3 regions of the Streptococcus dentasini genome follow, and region 2 is predicted to be linked to each of the others. Evidence: predicted binding sites of a transcription regulator. Region 2 holds the regulator's gene; each other region holds the start of a gene.
What was found. Region 2 encodes CtsR, which represses protease genes until heat stress. Its sites were predicted from a motif close to TTGGTCAAAAAAGGTCAAANA; they were not measured.
Positions count from the first base shown of each region.

Region 1 (6,450 bases), on a different contig from region 2:
CCCTATTAAAAAGGAATTAAAGATTATTCGGACTATTGAAAGCCTATATTGGCTAGTAGAGTGAGAGATTCACAGCAAAACTAAGATTAGGGATCAGTAAAGTTGACTTCATTATACTCGCTTAATAGTCCAGCAAACTTAATAAAATAGGGAACTAAAAACCGAAACGCGGAGCTCCCAACTGATCACTGCACAGAGCTATTATAAGAGATTGATTATAGGTGCTGAAAAATTTTATCCTATACACAGGCCCCTGCTTTTGGATTTGAACAGCAGGCAAGGCTAGTTTAAAAATAAGAAAAAGACCTCCGAGGTGTTAGATTTTAAATCCAACTCCTGAAGATCAATTCAATTATCTTTTTAATTTCTATTTTGTTTTTAATTAGTAGAGCAGATCATAGATTTCCATAGCAATCAAGTCAATGCTGTCAAAGGTGTAGGTTTCACGCGCCTTAATATCACGCAATGTGAAAACAGGGCCATTTTCGGGGTCGTTAGCAAAAGAAACTTCTGCAACAACGAGGCCATCACGTTCAAAATTCCTCTTTAAGTTGCCTCCATCTGTCGTCATCAAATTCAGACGATCAATAATTCTCACCAAATGTGATTCCATGTAGATTCTCCTTAACTAAGATACAAATCCGCAAAATATCGTATGAATTTCAGGAACTCTTGCATCATAATGTTTTTAACTATCCCTATTTTACCATAAAGTAAAAGATTGAGATAGATGAAAGGCCGGAAATCACTGTGATTTTTACATTATTAATTCTCTTGATAGGATTGGTAAAGAATTGCTTTGATAGCGTGCATACGATTTTCTGCCTCTTGGAAAATAACCGAGCTGTACTTTTGAAAGACTTCATCGGTAATTTCTAATTCACTATAGCCGTACTGCTCGTAAATGCTATAACCAATATCGGTATTGGTATCGTGGAAAGCTGGCAAGCAGTGCATAACAATCAGGTCAGGATTATCAGCCAAATCAAGCAGCTCTTTGTTGACCTGATAAGGCAGGAGCAAGTCAATTCTATCCTTGAAATCGACTTCTTCTCCCATGGACACCCAGACATCCGTATAAATCATATCGACCCCTTTTACGTCTATCACATCATCCGTCACTTTTAATACAGCACCTGTATTGTGCAGGTGTGCTAAATCAATGATAGCCTTACTAGGCTGTAAGTCTTTGGGGGCAATAATGGTACAGTTGACACCGAGAATGGCTGATGTTACCAGAAGGGAATTAGCCATATTATTGCGGCCATCTCCTAGGTAGGCGATACTCAAACCATCAAGGCTGCCAAAGTGCTCCGTCAGAGTCAAAAAGTCCGCTATCATCTGGGTAGGATGCCAGGTATCTGTCAAACCGTTCCAAACTGGAACATCGGCATGGGCAGCTAAGGTCTCAATATCTTCCTGCCTGAATCCGCGATATTCGATGCCATCGAACATAGAACCGAGAACTCTGGCTGTATCAATAATTGATTCTTTTTTACCCAGCTGGATTTCACCAGTACCTAGATAGGTAACGTTCATTCCCAAATCTTGTCCTGCCACTGTAAAGGCTGAACGTGTTCTAGTAGAAGTCTTTTCAAAAATGAGAGCAATATTTTGTCCTTCTAGATAGTTATGAGGAATCTTATCCTTTTTGAGCTGCTTAAACTTAGCAGACTGGGTAATTAAATCTAGCAGTTCCTGTTTTGTGAAGTCTATTTCTTTTAAAAATGATTTTGCCATGGTTACCCCTTTTGTATTTTTATACAATAATTCTATAATATTTTGCGTTTTTGTCAAGAATAAACTGTATTTTATTCATTTTTATAAAATTAGCACTCTCACTCTTCCTCTGCTAAAATTATAATCTTTTTACTTGATTTCTAAGTTATGAGTGTTATAATAACAGCATAGAATTTGACCTTTATTGACTATAAGGCCAAATCAGTCAGATTGGAGGTAATCCTATGTTATGTCAAAATTGTCAACTTAACGATGCTAGCATACATCTATACACAAATGTCAATGGGCAGCAAAAGCAGATTGATCTCTGCCAGAACTGCTACCAGATTATGAAAGCTGATCCAGAAAATATTCTCAATAGTAACCCCACTAACCAATCCATGGATTCTTTCTTTGATGATTTCTTTGGTGATTTAAACAATTTTCGCGCTTTTAACCAAGAACTGCCTAACGCTCCTCAAACAGAAGCTGGTAGATCAGGCGGCAATGGAAATGGCAACAACGGTGGAGGAGGCGGCAACAACCGCAGACGCCGTCCGCAGCCCCAAGCACCTCAGCAACCTCAAGGAATCTTGGAGGAATTTGGTATCAACGTCACAGACATTGCCCGTCGCGGTGATGTTGATCCTGTTATTGGGCGCGACCAAGAGATCGTGCGAGTGATTGAAATCCTCAACCGTCGGACAAAAAACAATCCGGTTTTGATCGGGGAACCCGGTGTAGGTAAGACTGCTGTCGTCGAGGGCTTAGCTCAAAAAATTGTCGATGGCAATGTTCCTCAGAAACTGCAAAACAAACAGGTTATCCGTTTGGATGTTGTCAGTCTAGTACAAGGAACAGGTATCCGAGGGCAATTTGAAGAACGCATGCAAAAGTTGATGGAAGAAATCCGTCAACGCCAAGATGTGATTCTCTTTATTGATGAAATCCATGAAATTGTTGGGGCTGGAGGAACAACCGATGGCAGTATGGATGCAGGTAATATCCTGAAACCAGCTCTTGCCCGCGGTGATCTGCAACTGGTCGGAGCTACCACACTCAATGAATATCGAATCATTGAGAAAGATGCTGCACTTGAACGACGGATGCAGCCAGTTAAGGTTGACGAACCGTCTGTTGAAGAGACCATTACGATTTTACGCGGTATTCAGCCTAAATATCAGGATTATCACCATGTTAAGTACACAGATGACGCTATTGAAGCTGCTGCCGTTCTTTCTAACCGCTACATTCAAGATCGCTTCTTGCCCGATAAGGCTATTGACCTTTTGGATGAGGCCGGCTCCAAGATGAATTTAACGCTCAACTTTGTTGATCCTAAGGATATCGACAAGCGTTTAGTTGAGGCAGAAAATCTCAAGGCACAGGCTACACGTGAAGAAGACTTTGAAAAAGCAGCCTACTTCCGTGATCAAATTGCTAAATATAAAGAAATGCAGGCTCAGCAATTATCGGACCAAGATATTCCGGTTATCACTGAAAAACATATCGAAGCAATTGTGGAAGAAAAAACCAATATTCCTGTCGGTGATTTGAAAGAAAAAGAACAATCGCAGTTGGTCAACCTGGCAGATGATTTGAAATCTCATGTTATCGGTCAAGATGCTGCTGTTGATAAGATTGCTAAGGCCATCCGCCGTAACCGTGTCGGTCTGGGAGCTCCGAATCGCCCTATTGGTAGTTTCCTTTTTGTCGGCCCAACCGGTGTTGGTAAGACTGAGCTGTCCAAACAGTTAGCGATTGAACTCTTTGGTTCTGCTGACAGTATGATCCGTTTCGACATGTCTGAATATATGGAAAAACATGCTGTGGCTAAGCTAGTTGGGGCCCCTCCAGGATATGTTGGCTACGAAGAAGCTGGTCAATTAACTGAACAAGTCCGCCGTAATCCTTATTCACTTATTCTTTTAGACGAAGTCGAAAAAGCTCACCCAGATGTCATGCATATGTTCTTGCAGGTGCTAGATGATGGTCGTCTGACAGACGGTCAAGGCCGTACAGTCAGCTTCAAAGATACTATTATCATCATGACTTCAAATGCTGGTACTGGTAAAGTGGAAGCTTCAGTCGGGTTTGGAGCGGCTCGTGAGGGTCGTACTAATTCCGTTCTGGGAGAGTTGGGTAACTTCTTTAGTCCAGAATTTATGAATCGTTTCGATGGTATCGTTGAATTCCAAGCCCTCAGTAAGGAAAACTTACTGACGATTGTTGATTTGATGCTGGAAGATGTTAATAATCGTCTAGCTACCAATGGACTCCATCTTGATGTCACAGCTAAGGTTAAAGAGAAATTAGTTGATCTTGGCTATGATCCTAAGATGGGGGCGAGACCTTTGCGTCGTACCATTCAGGAGCATATTGAAGATGCGATTACCGATTTTTATCTTGATAATCCAAATGAAAAGCATTTCAAGGCTGTCATGACTTCTAATGGTAAAATCACTATCAAGGGGGCTAAGAAGGATGAAGATTCCGCCCTTAAGGAAGAAGCTTCCCTTGCAGAATAAATCATTGTAAAACTTAAACGGTCTGAAATGTTTTCAGGCCGTTTTCTTGGTATAATCAGTATAAACTAATTAGAGACGAGGCAATAGAATGACTAATCCTACTTATGGAGAAAAAATTACTGGTAAAGACTACGTTAGCCGTTACGGTGTCTATGCTGTCATACCTAATCCAAACCAGACAAAAATTATCTTGGTGCAAGCTCCTAACGGCGCTTGGTTTTTACCGGGGGGTGAAATTGAAGAGGGTGAAGACCATCTTCAGGCTCTCAGCCGTGAATTGATTGAAGAGCTAGGCTTTACAGCTCGGTTCGGAACTTATTACGGCCAGGCTGATGAATACTTCTATTCCAGTCATCGAGACACTTATTTTTATAATCCAGCCTACATCTATGAAGTTACAGACTTTGTAGATACAGGCAAACCCTTAGAAGATTTTAATAATCTAGCTTGGTTTTCAATTGATGAAGCAGTCAGTAAGCTTAAGCGAGGAAGCCATAAATGGGGGGTTGAGCAGTGGAAAAGGGTTTATAAAAAATAATCAAGCACCGCCATTTTAATAAAATCGTGCTATAATGGTAATATGCAAATCCCTTAAGGAGGATAGTCATGAGACTTATCAATACTACAAGTAGCCATCCTGATCTTGTTCGCAACCAGCTGCGCAATACTGACGCTAAGTTAGTTGAGGTGTATTCGGCCGGCAACAGTGATGTTATTTTTTCTAAAGCACCTGGTCATTATGAGCTCTTGATTTCAAATCGTCATCGTGCTATTAAAGATGAAGAAATTGAGAAGATCCGTGAGTTCTTCTTCAAGCGCAAAATTAATCCAGATATCGTTATTCCTGATCAAATCAAATCGAGTCATACAGAAAAGTTGATTGAAATCTCAATTCCTACTACTATATAAGCATATGCCCTCAGCTCTTATGAGAACTGGGGGTTTTTCTATTAAATAAAAAATCTTGAGATGATAGGTCTCAAGATTTCAATGTTTATAAACTAAAATAGTTATTTTGCTTTCACTTCAAAACCTTGGGCGACAGCTTCTGGGAAATTGTTTTCGACAATTTCTGCACAGTGGTCACAGATGGTTACGCCATAAGAGCGCTCCTTAGTGGTTTTATCTGTACGGCGGCAACGATCACACACATCACCTGCAGCGTGTTCAACACTGAAGGCCACTCCATCAAAGCTGACAGCATCAGCTGGTGCTGCTTGGTCAGTCACTGTTAATTGTGAAACAATTAGAAGCTGAGCGATATCGCTTTGAAGGCCCTCAAGAAGACTCTTTGTTTCTCCGTCAGCATAGATTGTCAAGTGAGCTTCCAGAGACTTACCAATAATCTTCTCATTACGAGCTTCTTCCAAGGCCTTTTGCGCCTGGGTACGGAAGATCATGAAGGCTTCCCACGTATCAAGAATGCGTTCCTGATCAGCAAAGGTTTGCGCTTCCGGCATATCAGTCAATTGAACAAACTCCTCTACTTCTTGGTCCAGATAGGACCAAATTTCTTCAGACGTATGAGGAAGAATAGGCGTCAATAGCTTGGTGATTTTTACTAAAATATCATAGAAGACAGTTTGCATCTGGCGGCGAACCTTGCTGTCGGCCGCCTCAATATAGACAACATCTTTAGCAAAATCTAAGTAGAACGCTGATAGGTCAACTGTCAAGAAATTATTGACAGCCTTATAAACACTCATAAAGTCATAATTGTTATAAGCTTCGAGGATAGTTGCTACCAACCGGTTGAACTTAATCATCATATATTGGTCAACCGGGCGAAGATCCTCATAAGCGACCGCATCAGCTTTATCGAAGTCAGATGTGTTAGCCACCAAGAAGCGAAGCGTATTGCGGATCTTACGATAACTTTCTGAGGTTTGCTTCAAGATATCCATTGAGATGCGGACATCATTGCTGGTATCTACAGTTGTTACCCAGAGGCGCAAGATTTCAGCACCGAATTGTTTTTCAACATCACTCGGAAGGATAGTGTTACCAAGTGATTTAGACATTTTTTCACCTTTACCATCAAGTACGAACCCTTGTGATAAGATAGCCTTGTAAGGCGCATGGCCGTTAACCGCAACTGAGGTAATCAAAGACGAGTTGAACCAACCACGATACTGGTCAGATCCTTCCAAATAAAGATCAGCTGGATAAGCGAGACCTTCACGCTGGTTCATGACGCCATTCC
Region 1 covers NZ_JBRUHS010000002.1:129,666-136,115, forward strand. Annotated here, with positions in the region: gene ACVR1G_RS02090 (DUF1797 family protein) at 383-613, opposite strand; gene argF (ornithine carbamoyltransferase) at 766-1,740, opposite strand; gene ACVR1G_RS02100 (ATP-dependent Clp protease ATP-binding subunit) at 1,965-4,247, shown strand; gene ACVR1G_RS02105 (NUDIX hydrolase) at 4,336-4,785, shown strand; gene ACVR1G_RS02110 (DUF1827 family protein) at 4,854-5,156, shown strand; gene ileS (isoleucine--tRNA ligase) at 5,258-6,450, opposite strand, start outside.
Region 1: the regulator CtsR is predicted to act here: its motif matches at 1,912-1,932, upstream of ACVR1G_RS02100 (ATP-dependent Clp protease ATP-binding subunit).

Region 2 (6,450 bases):
CCCATTTCAGGATCATAACCATGCTCAGCTAGAATTTTAAGAGCTGCTGGCTGTACCTTGAGAGTCATCCCTTTATCAGCCAAGGCTTGCTCCAAAGGTTGCATCATCAATTTGACAACTTGCCGAATATCTTCAGGTGTTAAGTTATGGAAGACAATTTTTTCATCGATTCGATTGATGAATTCTGGTCGATAATTTTTCTTGAGTTCTTCCATGATGCGTGACTGCATAGCATCATAATCTTGACTGAGCGCTTTAGCACCAAAACCAACTGTCTTATCATCACGCAAGGCCGTTGCCCCCAAATTGCTGGTCATGATGATTATGGTGTTGGAAAAATCAACCTTGCGTCCCCGGCTATCGGTCAAGACCCCATCATCCAAGACCTGCAGCAAAACGTTGAAAATATCTGGATGGGCCTTTTCAACTTCATCAAAAAGGAGGACAGAATAAGGCTTTTGGCGAACCTTTTCTGTCAGTTCTCCACCCTCGTCGTAGCCAACGTAACCTGGAGGGGCGCCATTGAGGCGACTGGCCGCAAATTTCTCCATATATTCAGACATATCAAAGCGAATAAGAGCAGATTCATCATCAAAAAGGAGTTCTGCTAGAGCCTTAGCCAGCTCGGTCTTTCCGACCCCCGTTGGCCCAAGAAACATAAAGGAACCGATCGGACGTTTGCCTGTACGGATACCTGATTGATTGCGACGAATAGCACGTGCTACGGCAGACACAGCGTCGTTTTGACCAATCACTCGCTTATGCAGCTCCTTTTCCAAACTGAGGTAGCGTTTATTGTCCGCCTGTGTCATCTTTTCAACGGGGATACCCGAGAGCTTGCTGAGGGTACGCATAATATCATCATCTGTGATAGGACTTGGTTCAGGCTTGTCAGCAACCTCTGAATCTTGCTCAAGAAGTCTACCGACAGAACGAAAATCACCAGCCAGCAAGGCTTGATCAGCAGATGTTAGAAACTCAGGTGCTGATTTTTTTACCGTATTTTGGACACCAGCGCTGGTTTCATCTAAAAGATCAATAGCTGAATCAGGTAGATTCTTGCTAGTTAAGTAACGGTGGGCAGCCTTGACAGCCGTTAAAGCGGCTTGGTCAGAAATTGTAACATTGTGGTAGTTCTCGTAACTACCTTTCAATCCTAGGATAATCTGGTAAGCCTCATCTACTGTTGGTTCCTCGATTAAAACTTTAGCAAAACGGCGAGAAAGAGCGGCGTCCTTTTCGATATGTTTGGAGTACTCCTCTTGGGTTGTTGCTCCAATCATATGCAGACTACCACGCGCTAAGGCCGGTTTCAAGATATTAGCAGCATCTAAGGTACTGTCAATACCACTACCAGAACCCATAATGGTGTGAACCTCATCAACAAAGAGAATGATATGACCATCAGTTTCTACTTCAGCAATAATTTGGTTCATGCGCTCCTCGAAATCACCGCGAAAACGGGTCCCAGCTACTACTGACATCATATCCAATTCCAAGACACGGAAATCAGCCAGCTCATAAGGAACCTCTCCTTCCACAATGCGCTGAGCCAGTCCGTAAGCCAGAGCCGTCTTTCCGACACCAGCATCACCGACTAAAACCGGATTGTTTTTAGTTTTACGGCTGAGAATCTGAAGCATACGGGTCACTTCTTCGTCTCGACCAATAACCTTTTCCAGCTGGCCGCTTTCAGATAAGGCGGTTAAGTCACGAGTGAAATCTGCCAGCTCTCCGGGACTAGCTTGGGGAGTCATCATATTATTAAAATTGCTACTGCCACTTTTCTTAGGTTTGGTCAGCTCAAAAATAGCCTTGATATCATCTTTGGTAAGACCGGCATAGCGTTCCAAGACCTTACGTAAATCAATTAAGCGGAGCTGGGCATCGCCTTCATCCTGTGTCAAAAAACCAGCCTGTTCCAAAATACGCAGGGCCATATTATCACGCGTCAGCAAGAGAGACATCAAAACGTGCTCGCTGCCAATTTCATCAGCTTTCACGGCCTGAGCAATCTGACCGGCATAGTCTAAAACACGCCTCAAGCCCAGTGAAGCAGTTAGAATATGCTGGGCATTAACAGTTCGCAGGGGCTTACGACGCATGATCAGAGTAGCAGCGTCCTCATATTCATCTAAATCAATCTTATCAGCAAAATCTGCCAAAGTCAGACGGGCGACTGTTTCATCAATATCGGCCATAGCCAACAAAATATGCCATGTTTCCAAATATTGACTCTGAAAACGAGCCGCTTGATACTGGGCACGCCCAAATATCTCTTGCATTTTCAGGGAATAATCAGTCATAAGGATTTCCTTTTCTATCTAATCGTTGAATAATCTTTTTGAGCATACGAGCACGAATGTGCGGTGCATCGTCACCTAAAACAGCATCTGAAGATGAAGCTAGAATGATGTTGCCTTCACGTTCACTGATTATATCTTGGTCATAGAGCTGCTGAATGAGATCATCAAAAACCTGTTCACTAATACTCTCACCAATAGAATTAGCCAATGCCCCGAGGAGATGGTGCTTATCAGAGAAAGCTACCTTAGCGATACGGATGTAACCGCCCCCACCACGTTTGCTCTCAACAACATAGCCCCTGCTTTCCGTGAAGCGGGTCTTGATTACGTAATTGATTTGGCTGGGTACAACATCAAATGAATCTGCTAAGTGCGAGCGCTTAAGCTCCGCAATTCCCGACTGAGCTAGGATCTTTTTGATGTACTCTTCAATACTATCTGAAGTATTTTTTATAGGCATAGACTACCCTTCCTATCTTTGACTAACTTTGACTATTATACCTCAAAAAGACAATTTTGGAAAGTTAAAAGCATGCAATGATAAGAAATCTCAAGTGATTGGGAAAACAAAAAACGAGTCTGGGACAAAAGGCCAGACCCATTAGTATTATCCTAGATTTACCGGATCGACGCAGTGGTTGGGAGTAAGACTTGTTGGCTATCCAAGAAGTCTTACCCCTGCACAGTTCGCTTTAGCACCAATGATGCTGATTGGCGGTCCCGCTTCCCTAACTTTAGGCGTCCCCTTAAACAGTCCAGTGGACTGTTTAACGACCACGCAAGTGATAGCTCCAACAGTTTGGGGAACTGTTGGAGGATAGCCAATTCTATGAACGTGAGTTAAAAGATCTAGTAGACCTTTTTAATTGAGAAATAAAGCTTGTAAAGCCAGTAAGCCAGTGTCAAAATGCTCCGATGGAGTTTGGCAATCTGGGGATAGCCAAAACCTGTCATCTAAAAACAAGAAAGTGGCAGAGGTTTGAGCCATAAAATAAGAGAGCGAGGAAAATCAAAATCGTGATTTTACCACGATTTACTGATTTCTGTCCCACTCTTCTTCTCTATCACCGTATTTGTTAATTATCAGTCGATAGGCAAAGAACACGATGAGCTCCCCCGCACTAATTTTTTTTGAAATTAGACCAGCTGTGACACTCTCCCTAATTTAAGACATTTACGAGGAATAACGACTTTACTCTAATAGTAAGACTCATTTTTACAATGCAGACGCACTATCAGTCAATATTTTTTAAACGCTCAACATCACGTGCAATCATGAGCTCTTCATCAGTTGGAATAACTAGAACTTTGACTTTTGATTTTGGAGATGAGATATCACCAACATAGCCAAAAACATTTTTCTCAGGATCAAGCTCCATACCGAACCAACTCAAACCAGCAATAATATCTTGGCGCATACCGATGGCATTTTCACCCATACCAGCCGTAAAGACTAATGCATCGGCTCCATTGAGAACGGCAAAATATTGTCCGATAAATTTTTTCAATCGATCAATAAAGATATTGTAGGCTAAGACAGTATTTTTATCCTGAGCCTGAATACCAGCTTCAATGTCACGCATATCACTAGAGTTTTCTGATACCCCAGCCAAGCCCGACTGCTTATTTAGCATATTGACTACATCAGCAGCATCCTTTAAGTCTGGATCTTGAGCAATCAGATAGGGGATGATAGCCGGATCAATATCACCTGAGCGCGTTCCCATCATAGGACCAGCCAAAGGAGTGAAGCCCATCGAAGTATCAACTGACTCGCCATGGTAATTCGCCGTTATAGATACACCATTACCAATATGGGCTGTTATCAATTTAAGTTCTTTCAAGGGACGCCCCAAAAGCTTAGCCGCCTCCTGAGCAACATACTTGTGACTGGTACCATGGGCGCCATATTTGCGTACCTTGTAATCGCGATAATATTTCTGCGGAATAGGATAGAGGTAGGCATATTTAGGCATAGTTGTATGGAAGGAAGTATCAAAAACAACAACACTAGTAATATCTGGCAGGATTTCCTTAAAAGCACGAATACCAGCCGCTGCTCCAGGATTATGAAGCGGTGCTAAAAGTGCTAATTCCTCTACCTGCTCAATAACCTTTTCATCCACTAGAGCAGATTCTTTAAAGTACTCACCACCAGCAACAACACGATGCCCAACTCCGGTAATTTCAGCAAAATCAGCAATGATACCATGTTTGGTTAGATCTTCTAGCAAGATACGGACGGCAACCGTGTGATTTGGAATATCAAGCGTTTGTGAGTCCGATTTGCCATCGTATTTAACAGTTGAAATAGAATCTTCTAAACCGATGCGCTCAATTAGTCCTTTAGCTAGAACTTTTTCATCAGGCATCTGATAAAGCTGCCATTTAAGGCTCGAACTTCCAGCGTTAATTGCGATTGTTTTTGACATAAGTTACCTCCCATAAAATGTAATCGCTTTCTAAAACAGCAACCTCATTATAACAGATTTTTTTACGGAAGAATATAATCAGCTGACCATTTTTTGAAGTTTTCCATGAATTCCAGCAAATTTTCACGATCTTGTAAATCAGTCAGAGGATAGACAAAAGTCTCAGGGGCTTGTGCAGCCTGCTTCTGTAAGACAAAGATAGATTTAGCATTATTAGGACTACCAAAAAGTTGATCTGGCAAGGTGATAACTGAAACAAGATTCGCATAGCCCTTTAGCCACTCCTTAAGCGGATCACTCTGGGGACTTGTCAAAAGATTAACCGGGGCTAAAAAAATAGCAAACCCAGTCTTCTTTAAATACTTCAAAGACTGTTCCATCAAAAGGTGATGAGCATAGGTATGTTCATGTTTAACTGCCACCTGATATCGACTAGCAATGGTATCATCTGGATAGTAACCAACTGGTAAATCACTGATAATGATGTCACTCTCCTTTAGGAGTTGCGGACGTACCGCATCCTCTTGAACAAAACCAATATCTGAGCCAATAACATCCGCAATACTAGCTGATAAGTCAATCAACAAATCATCAACTTCCAAACCCATATAATCCAGCTGCTTACTGCTATTATTGATAAGAGTATGGGCAAGATTACCTGTTCCACTGCCGATTTCTAATAAGTCAAGCTTATCAGCAGATACTAGATTTTCCAATAAAAAGAGCAGGACAAAGCCGATCGTATCAGGTGTAAACTGATGATTAGCCTGCAGCGGTTCAGTCTGAGCTGCCTTGATAAAGATAAACTGATAGGCTCGACGCCATTCTTCAGCTGATAAATTTAACTGATGCAGTTTAGCGATATTAGCCAGTATAGTTTGATCTTGACTGTCGCTACCACCACTTAAATAGATAGCATTATGCTCAATCAAAGCGTCATAAATATTAGTTTTCAACTGGTTTTCCAACAGTTGTACATTTTCTAAAATCAGCTCGTAGGCTGCCTCTATTTTCTCAAAATTCATAGTTCTATCATAACAAAATTAAGACAAAATGGAAAACCTAGAAACACGTGGCCGAAGATAAACAGCTGGTCTCCAGCTCTAATGCACAAGAATAGACTCAGCACTTCATACAAATTTTTATCTGGTCCGCCCTTTAATTGTTATCCAAACCACGAAAAGAGAGCTTGAGCTTCTTGAAATTCGAATCGCTAAATTTACAGTGCCAAACAAGATAGAACCTAATTGCTCTACCTCGCTACAGATTGTTTTCCATCTGTACTGCTGCTTGAATGACTGCTATCGCTTGACTTTCCCTTTTCTTCCAAACTCGAAGGTTTACTCTTATCCTCATTACTGGTATTTGAATCATCAGAACTTTTCCGAGGGAAATCATAAGTGTAGCGACCGCCATCAGACAGCTCAACCGTTACTCTAAGAAACTGATCACCTTGCTGGTAAATCGCTTTTCCTTGATTAAAAGAGTACTGGCCTGATGAGTCAGAGGCTTCTTTAGCGATCATTTGAGCCATCAAATAAGCTTGAGCATTACTTTCTAAGGCTTGATTTTGCCTTTGATTAGCGACCAAACGTTCCAGATAAAACTGTAGCAATAAGACGAAAATGGCAGCCATTAGTAAAGCATAGATGAGAACCCCTGCTTCAACCTGTTTCCTTAAATGCATAAACAAAGGTCCTTTCTAAGCCTGA
Region 2 covers NZ_JBRUHS010000008.1:67,459-73,908, forward strand. Annotated here, with positions in the region: gene ACVR1G_RS07210 (ATP-dependent Clp protease ATP-binding subunit) at 1-2,306, opposite strand, end outside; gene ACVR1G_RS07215 (CtsR family transcriptional regulator) at 2,299-2,766, opposite strand; gene ACVR1G_RS07220 (acetate kinase) at 3,542-4,738, opposite strand; gene ACVR1G_RS07225 (class I SAM-dependent methyltransferase) at 4,801-5,763, opposite strand; gene comGG (competence type IV pilus minor pilin ComGG) at 5,991-6,425, opposite strand; gene comGF (competence type IV pilus minor pilin ComGF) at 6,403-6,450, opposite strand, start outside.

Region 3 (6,450 bases), on a different contig from region 2:
AGAGCCGTTATTACCATGGTAAAAACCAAGGCCAGCCAGAAGTTCATGTGAAGACCATTGATAGCATAGTAGCCGATAAAAGCCCCCATCATGAAGATATCTCCATGAGCAAAGTTAATCAATTTAATAATCCCATAAACCATGGTATAACCCAGGGCCAGTAAGGCATAGATACTTCCCAGAATAATACCATTAACTAGTTGTTGTGGGAGTTGTTCAAGTAACATAAAATACCAAACTTTCTAGTTTTATCCATCTAATACAAACGTTGTAGTAGCTCCGTTATTTTTTAACCGTTACAGCTTCAGCGGAGCTTTCTGTACCATTATCCAATTTCACCATAACGGCTGACTTAATTGGGTTGTGGTACTTATCAATTGTCATCTTACCGGTGACTCCTTCAAAATTTTTCAAGGCTGCCAGATTAGAAGCCAATTCGATAGAGTCATCTGCCCCCTTTGCTGCCGCTGCAATCATATAGACAGAATCATAGGCAAGAGCCGAGAACATATTGGGTTCTGAACCGTAGGTTTCTTTAAAGTTGCTAATAAAATCATTAGCTTTTCCGGACAAGGCAATCTTGGTAGAGTAACCTGATACGTAGTAGACATTCGTCGTATTCTTCTTACCTGCCAAGCTCACAAAGGTCTTATCACTGAAACCATCAGGACCAAGAATAGGTGCACTGATGCCCATATCACGCGCCTGTTTTGTAATCAAGCCTGTTTCAGTGTAGTAGCCAGGCATAACGATAGCATCATAGTCCAGATCTCTGATACTTGTCAGGGCTGACTGGAAGTCCGTATCTTTCGCTGCAAAAGTTTTAGTGGCAACAATATCACCCTTGTAAGTTTCTTTGAACTCATCTGCTATCCCTTTGGCATAGTCGCTGGAATTATCATAAAAAAGCACAACCTTTTTCGCCTGCAGGTTTTCCGATGCATACTGAGCTAGTACTTGCCCTTGGAAACTATCCCTAAAAGTGGTACGGAAAACAAACTGCTTTGTTTCTGTTTTTCCATTGAGATTATCAATGGTCAAATCATCCTGCGTCCCACTTGGGGAGAGAAGGGGAACTCCTGTTTTTTGAGCATTCAGCGAAGCTGCCGAAACCGCTCCAGATGTGGCAGGGCCAATAATCGCATTAACTTGACTTTGAACAGCTAGGTTCGTTGCCGATGTAGAAGCTTCAGCATTGTCAGACTTATTGTCCTTGGTCACTAATTCTAGCTTTTTGCCATCTACACCACCGGCTTTGTTAATTTCTTTAACAGCCAGCTTGATACCTTGATTTTCGGCCGATCCGTAAGCAGATACAGGACCTGTCAGCTCCATATCTACACCGATTTTAATGGTGTCGCCAATTTTTGTCCCAGCGGCATTGCTGGTAACATCAGGAGACTTACCGCAGGCTACTAATGTTACAGCAGCCAGCAGAAGCATACCAGTTGCGATAATCTTTTTATACATCAGATTATTTCTCCTTAATAAAGATACTTGACCCACCCAAATAGCCCCAATGCTGCACACCGTTGCTATAATGACTAAGGTAGCTAACTTTTCTTACGGTTGTATTCAGGTGGATTTAGATTGAAAAGCACAAAGGTCGGCCATAATATTTGACCCCCTCCTAGCTTTAAAAGCCTACTGTATAGAATACAGAATTATCTGATAATTGTCAAGAAGATTCGCTCGTTAATCAGGATAAAAAGCGTCAAGAAAGGGGTTTCAGCATTATTACTAATTCGTAATAACATAAGACTTTTCTGAGACTGAGATAAAGGCACAAATATACCTATAATTGGTAAAAAGAAAAAGCTGGGTAAAATTGTACTGGCCTCAAGCGCTAGATCTTTGATCCAACACTAGAGATTAGCACAAAAACTACTTCCAGCAATTTTTAACAGACTGACAGGGCGAAACTAGCTACAAAACTAGAGTGTAGGAAGCGAACCAATATCCAGATCATCAGTTTCATCACCCACTTCTTCCTGATTGCGATACAAACTTCCGACAAAATCGCGATCAATATTATCTAAAGATGACAGGCGTACCTCCTTAACAAATCTTAACTTTTCTAAGGCCGCTATTGTCCCCTCAAGCTTTTGCGCATCACTGTAGAGATGCACATAGCGAAAACGCCTAGAGTGGTAAAGCATATCACCATAACGATTTAGCTTTCTGGCATCGCGATTGTAATAGAGATAGACGATAATCCCCTTACGTTCTTGCTTATTAAACATTTTCCTATCCCTTCTCTCGAATATTTTCTCCTCTACCGTGTCCATGCTGGCGCTTATGCGGTGCAAAGGGCAAACCTGTATCCACAAATATATCTGGCGAAACAGCTTGAGAAATTTGAGTCGTTAAATCGGCCAGAAGTTTTTGCAAGGCTACTTCAGCCAGTCTCAAATCTTGGACGCAAGGCGTCATATCTATCTGACGCTTCTGAGCCAAAACCTGACGCCTTAACTGGGCTACTTCCGGTCTAAAATTAACATAATTTTTCTGCTCCTCATAGCTCTCTTGCAAGTTTTGGAATTGGAGAATTTTTTCTTGCAAATCGCTGTCAGCAGTCAAAACTGCTTTGGCCGTACGATAGGTCTGCACTTGAGGGGTCTCTAAAATCGCTTTAACCAGCATGTCAATTTGGTGATCAATGGCTAACAAATCCTGATTGATTTTTAACATATCCCTATTATAACAAAAAGGAGAATGGAAAGAACTCAAAAATTTTTAATTGGGTTCTCACCGCTCCCTGATTCCTGGTCAATGACTTAAATCAATCTCTCCTTAAACGGTCTGCTCACTCTCGTGTTTTTAAAACTTCCACCTTTAACAGTCCCTTATATCTTTTAGGAAAAGGAAAGTCAGCTGCGCTAAAGGTTTATGAAAAAGTATGAAAGTAGGACAAAAATCAGTAAATCGTGGTAAAATCACGATTTTGATTTTCCTCACTTTCCTATTTTTAGGCTCAGCCCTCTACCACTTTCCTGTTTTTAGGTGGCAGGCTTTGGCAGTCTATCCCCAGACTGCCAAACTCCACTGGAGCATTTCAATCCCACCTCTGCGCTATTTGATAAATCTAGGGCAATTCAAAAGAGGCGGGACTTTTTGCCTCAGCCTCTTTCAACTATTATTCGCTAAATCTTATTTCAAGGCATTGTTTTCCATAATTTCATCGATAAAGCCATATTCGAGTGTTTCCTGAGCTGTCATCCAGTTATCACGCTCAGCATCCACGTGGACCTTCTCAAGCGATTGACCTGAATTATCTGCCAGAATTTGTTCCAGAGTTTGGCGCGTTTGCAAGAGGTGCTCAGCTGCAATAGCCATATCGGACTGTTGCGTACCACCGCCAGTGCCGCCCATCGGCTGGTGAATCATGTATTCTGCATGCGGCAACATAAAGCGCTTGCCTTTGGCACCGCTGGAAGCAATAATGGTTCCCATCGATGCAGCCATTCCCATAACGATTGTTTGGACATCTGATTTAATAAAATTCATAGTGTCTACAATAGCCAAGCCAGCTGATACAGAGCCACCAGGTGAATTCACATAGAGGTAAATATCTTTGGTACTATCTTGAGCGTCCAAGAACAACAATTGGGCAATAACTGAATTCGCCATATTATCTTCAACCGGACCTGTCAGCATGACGATGCGGTCTTTCAAGAGGCGTGAATAAATATCGTAGGAACGCTCTCCACGACTAGTTTGTTCAATAACTACTGGAATCATAGTATTCTCCTTTGATCAAAATATTAAGGACTCGACGGATAAATCGTGCTTAGCAAATATCAGTAACATCTGGCTGAAAAAACGTAAATCAACCAAAATACAGACTTCCTAAATCAGTTATCTCCCAGAGGAGCCGTGGCTGTAAGACCTGAGATCTTAGCAACTAGCTGCTCTTTTCTGAGGACGAATCCATGTTTCATTACTAAAACGTGACCTTATTATATCTATTTGGTCAAAAAAGGTCAAATAAAAAACTCACTTTTCACAATTTCATAAAAAAACAGTCCAGCAAACAGACTGTTAGACAAGATGGCCAAGTAAATCTACAGACCTATTTGGTACCAAAGAGACGATCGCCAGCATCACCAAGCCCAGGTACAATGTAGCCGTTATCATTTAACTTTTCATCGAGGGCTGCCGTATAAATATCAATGTCGGGATGAGCTTCTTGAAGTGCTTTGACTCCTTCCGGTGCTGCGACTAGACAGACAAATTTGATGTTAGCTGCACCGCGTTTTTTAAGAGAGTCCACAGCCAAAATAGCCGAGCCGCCAGTTGCCAGCATAGGATCTACTAAGAAAATCTGCCGCTGATCAATATCCTCAGGCAGTTTGACCAAATACTCTACAGGCTGCAAAGTCTCCTCATCGCGATACATACCAATATGACCGACCTTGGCAGCTGGTACTAGACTTACAAGACCATCAACCATGCCAATACCTGCTCGAAGAATAGGAACAATAGCCAATTTTTTACCAGCTAACTGCTTTTGTACTGTCTTGGTCATTGGTGTTTGAATCTCTACATCTTCTAGTGGAAGGTCACGCGAAACCTCATATCCCATAAGCATAGCAATTTCATTGACCAATTCACGAAAGTTTTTCGTGGACGTATCTTCACGACGCAGAATTGAGAGTTTGTGTTGGATCAGTGGGTGTGAAATAACTTGAAATTTTCCCATAATACATTAGCTTACAAGAAGCTTGCCTTCTTTCTAAGATTATTTTCTTTATTATACCAAATAGGCCGAGATTTTAACGGGCATAACTGTTATTTCATTAGAAAAATGGCATCAACTAGGAACCGTTAAACCTACAGCTATCCATTCCAAGACTGTCTATAGACCCTATAAACAAAAGGGGGCTACCCCAATTTTTAGAATTTTTTGATCTCATCTTATTCCTTGTAGATTTTACTTCATAAGAAAAAACTTCCATACTATGATGGAAGCAAAAGACTTGTATACAAGACAAAGAAAGAGTCAGCACCTCTTATCTACTTATATAGCCTCATTATTTTGGAAAAGCTTTAGCCAATCGTTCACAGGCTTCCTGCAGGACTGATGTAGGAGTAGCAAGGTTGAGGCGGGCATGACCTACACCTTCCTTACCAAAGGTCGATCCGACATTGAGGATGAGCTTGGCTTCTTCTTTGATTTTTTTGTGAAGCTCCTCGTCTGATAGATTATAGGCTGAGAAATCCAACCATACAAGGTAGGTGCCTTCTGGTTTCATGACCTTGATCTTAGTATGCTGCTCTAGATAGTTTGCTAGAAAATCGCTGTGCTTTTCCAGAAGCGCTTTTAATTCGGTCAACCAAGGTTTGCCGTAACGAAAGGCAGCCTCTGTTGTTATCAAGCCGATAGTCGGAACTTCATGCTGATTATTAGCTAGTTGACGCTTCTTAAATTGAACTCGTAATTCCGGATTTTCAATGATCGCAAAGCTATTTTTAGTTCCGGCAACATTGAAGGTTTTTGTGGCACTGGAGAGAACCAGACTGAACTGACCAAAGTCACCGACAGTATTGATACTGTGATGTTTATGATTAAACAGGGCTAAATCCTGATGAATCTCATCTGAAACCAGAATAACTCCATGTTTCTGGCAGAGCTCTGCTACTTTTTGCAATTCCTTAGCTGTCCAGACCCGTCCTCCAGGATTATGAGGACTGCAAAAAACATAAAGTTTGACTTGATTTTCTACGATATCTTTTTCTAACTGATCAAAATCAAGTTCAAAATGACCATTTCTTTCCACCAAAGAATTTTCAATCAATCGGCGGTCGTTGAGTTTGACAGAGCGGGCAAAGGGAGGATAAACCGGTGTATTGATAAGAACTGCATCTTGTTTTCGAGTAAAAGCCTGAATGGCTACTGATATAGCAGGGACAACCCCTTCAATAAGAACAATGGCTTCCTTATCCACCTGATAGCCATGCTCTGCTCTTTCCCAATTTTGAATGGCCTCAACTACACCATCCCAAATATAGGGATAGCCGTAAACTCCAAAATCAGTATAGCGCTGAATAGCAGTTTGCATTTCTGGAAAGGTTAAGAAATCCATATCTGCCACCCAAAGGGGAAGCAAATCCTTATCTTCCTCCACTTCCTTCCATTTGACAGAGTGGTTACCAAGTCGGTTGGGTAGGGTTGTAAAATCGTAATGTGTCATGCAATCCTTCTTTCATACTTAGCCTTCTAAGGCTTGTTTTAAATCAGCTACTAGGTCATCTGCATCTTCAATACCTATCGAGAGGCGCAGCAAATCGTCAGTCAGGCCGTAAGAAGCCCGGACATCTGCTGGGATATCAGCGTGAGTCTGAGTCGCCGGATAGGTAATCAGACTTTCTACTCCACCCAAGCTTTCAGCAAAGGTAAAAACCTGCAATTGATTGATAAGGGATGGGATAGTATCTTTATTCACAACC
Region 3 covers NZ_JBRUHS010000002.1:251,962-258,411, forward strand. Annotated here, with positions in the region: gene ACVR1G_RS02655 (branched-chain amino acid ABC transporter permease) at 1-227, opposite strand, end outside; gene ACVR1G_RS02660 (ABC transporter substrate-binding protein) at 283-1,470, opposite strand; gene ACVR1G_RS02665 (DUF2129 domain-containing protein) at 1,935-2,243, opposite strand; gene ACVR1G_RS02670 (YlbF/YmcA family competence regulator) at 2,248-2,691, opposite strand; gene ACVR1G_RS02675 (ATP-dependent Clp protease proteolytic subunit) at 3,151-3,741, opposite strand; gene upp (uracil phosphoribosyltransferase) at 4,073-4,702, opposite strand; gene ACVR1G_RS02685 (MalY/PatB family protein) at 5,034-6,194, opposite strand; gene ACVR1G_RS02690 (cystathionine gamma-synthase) at 6,213-6,450, opposite strand, start outside.
Region 3: the regulator CtsR is predicted to act here: its motif matches at 3,970-3,990, upstream of ACVR1G_RS02675 (ATP-dependent Clp protease proteolytic subunit).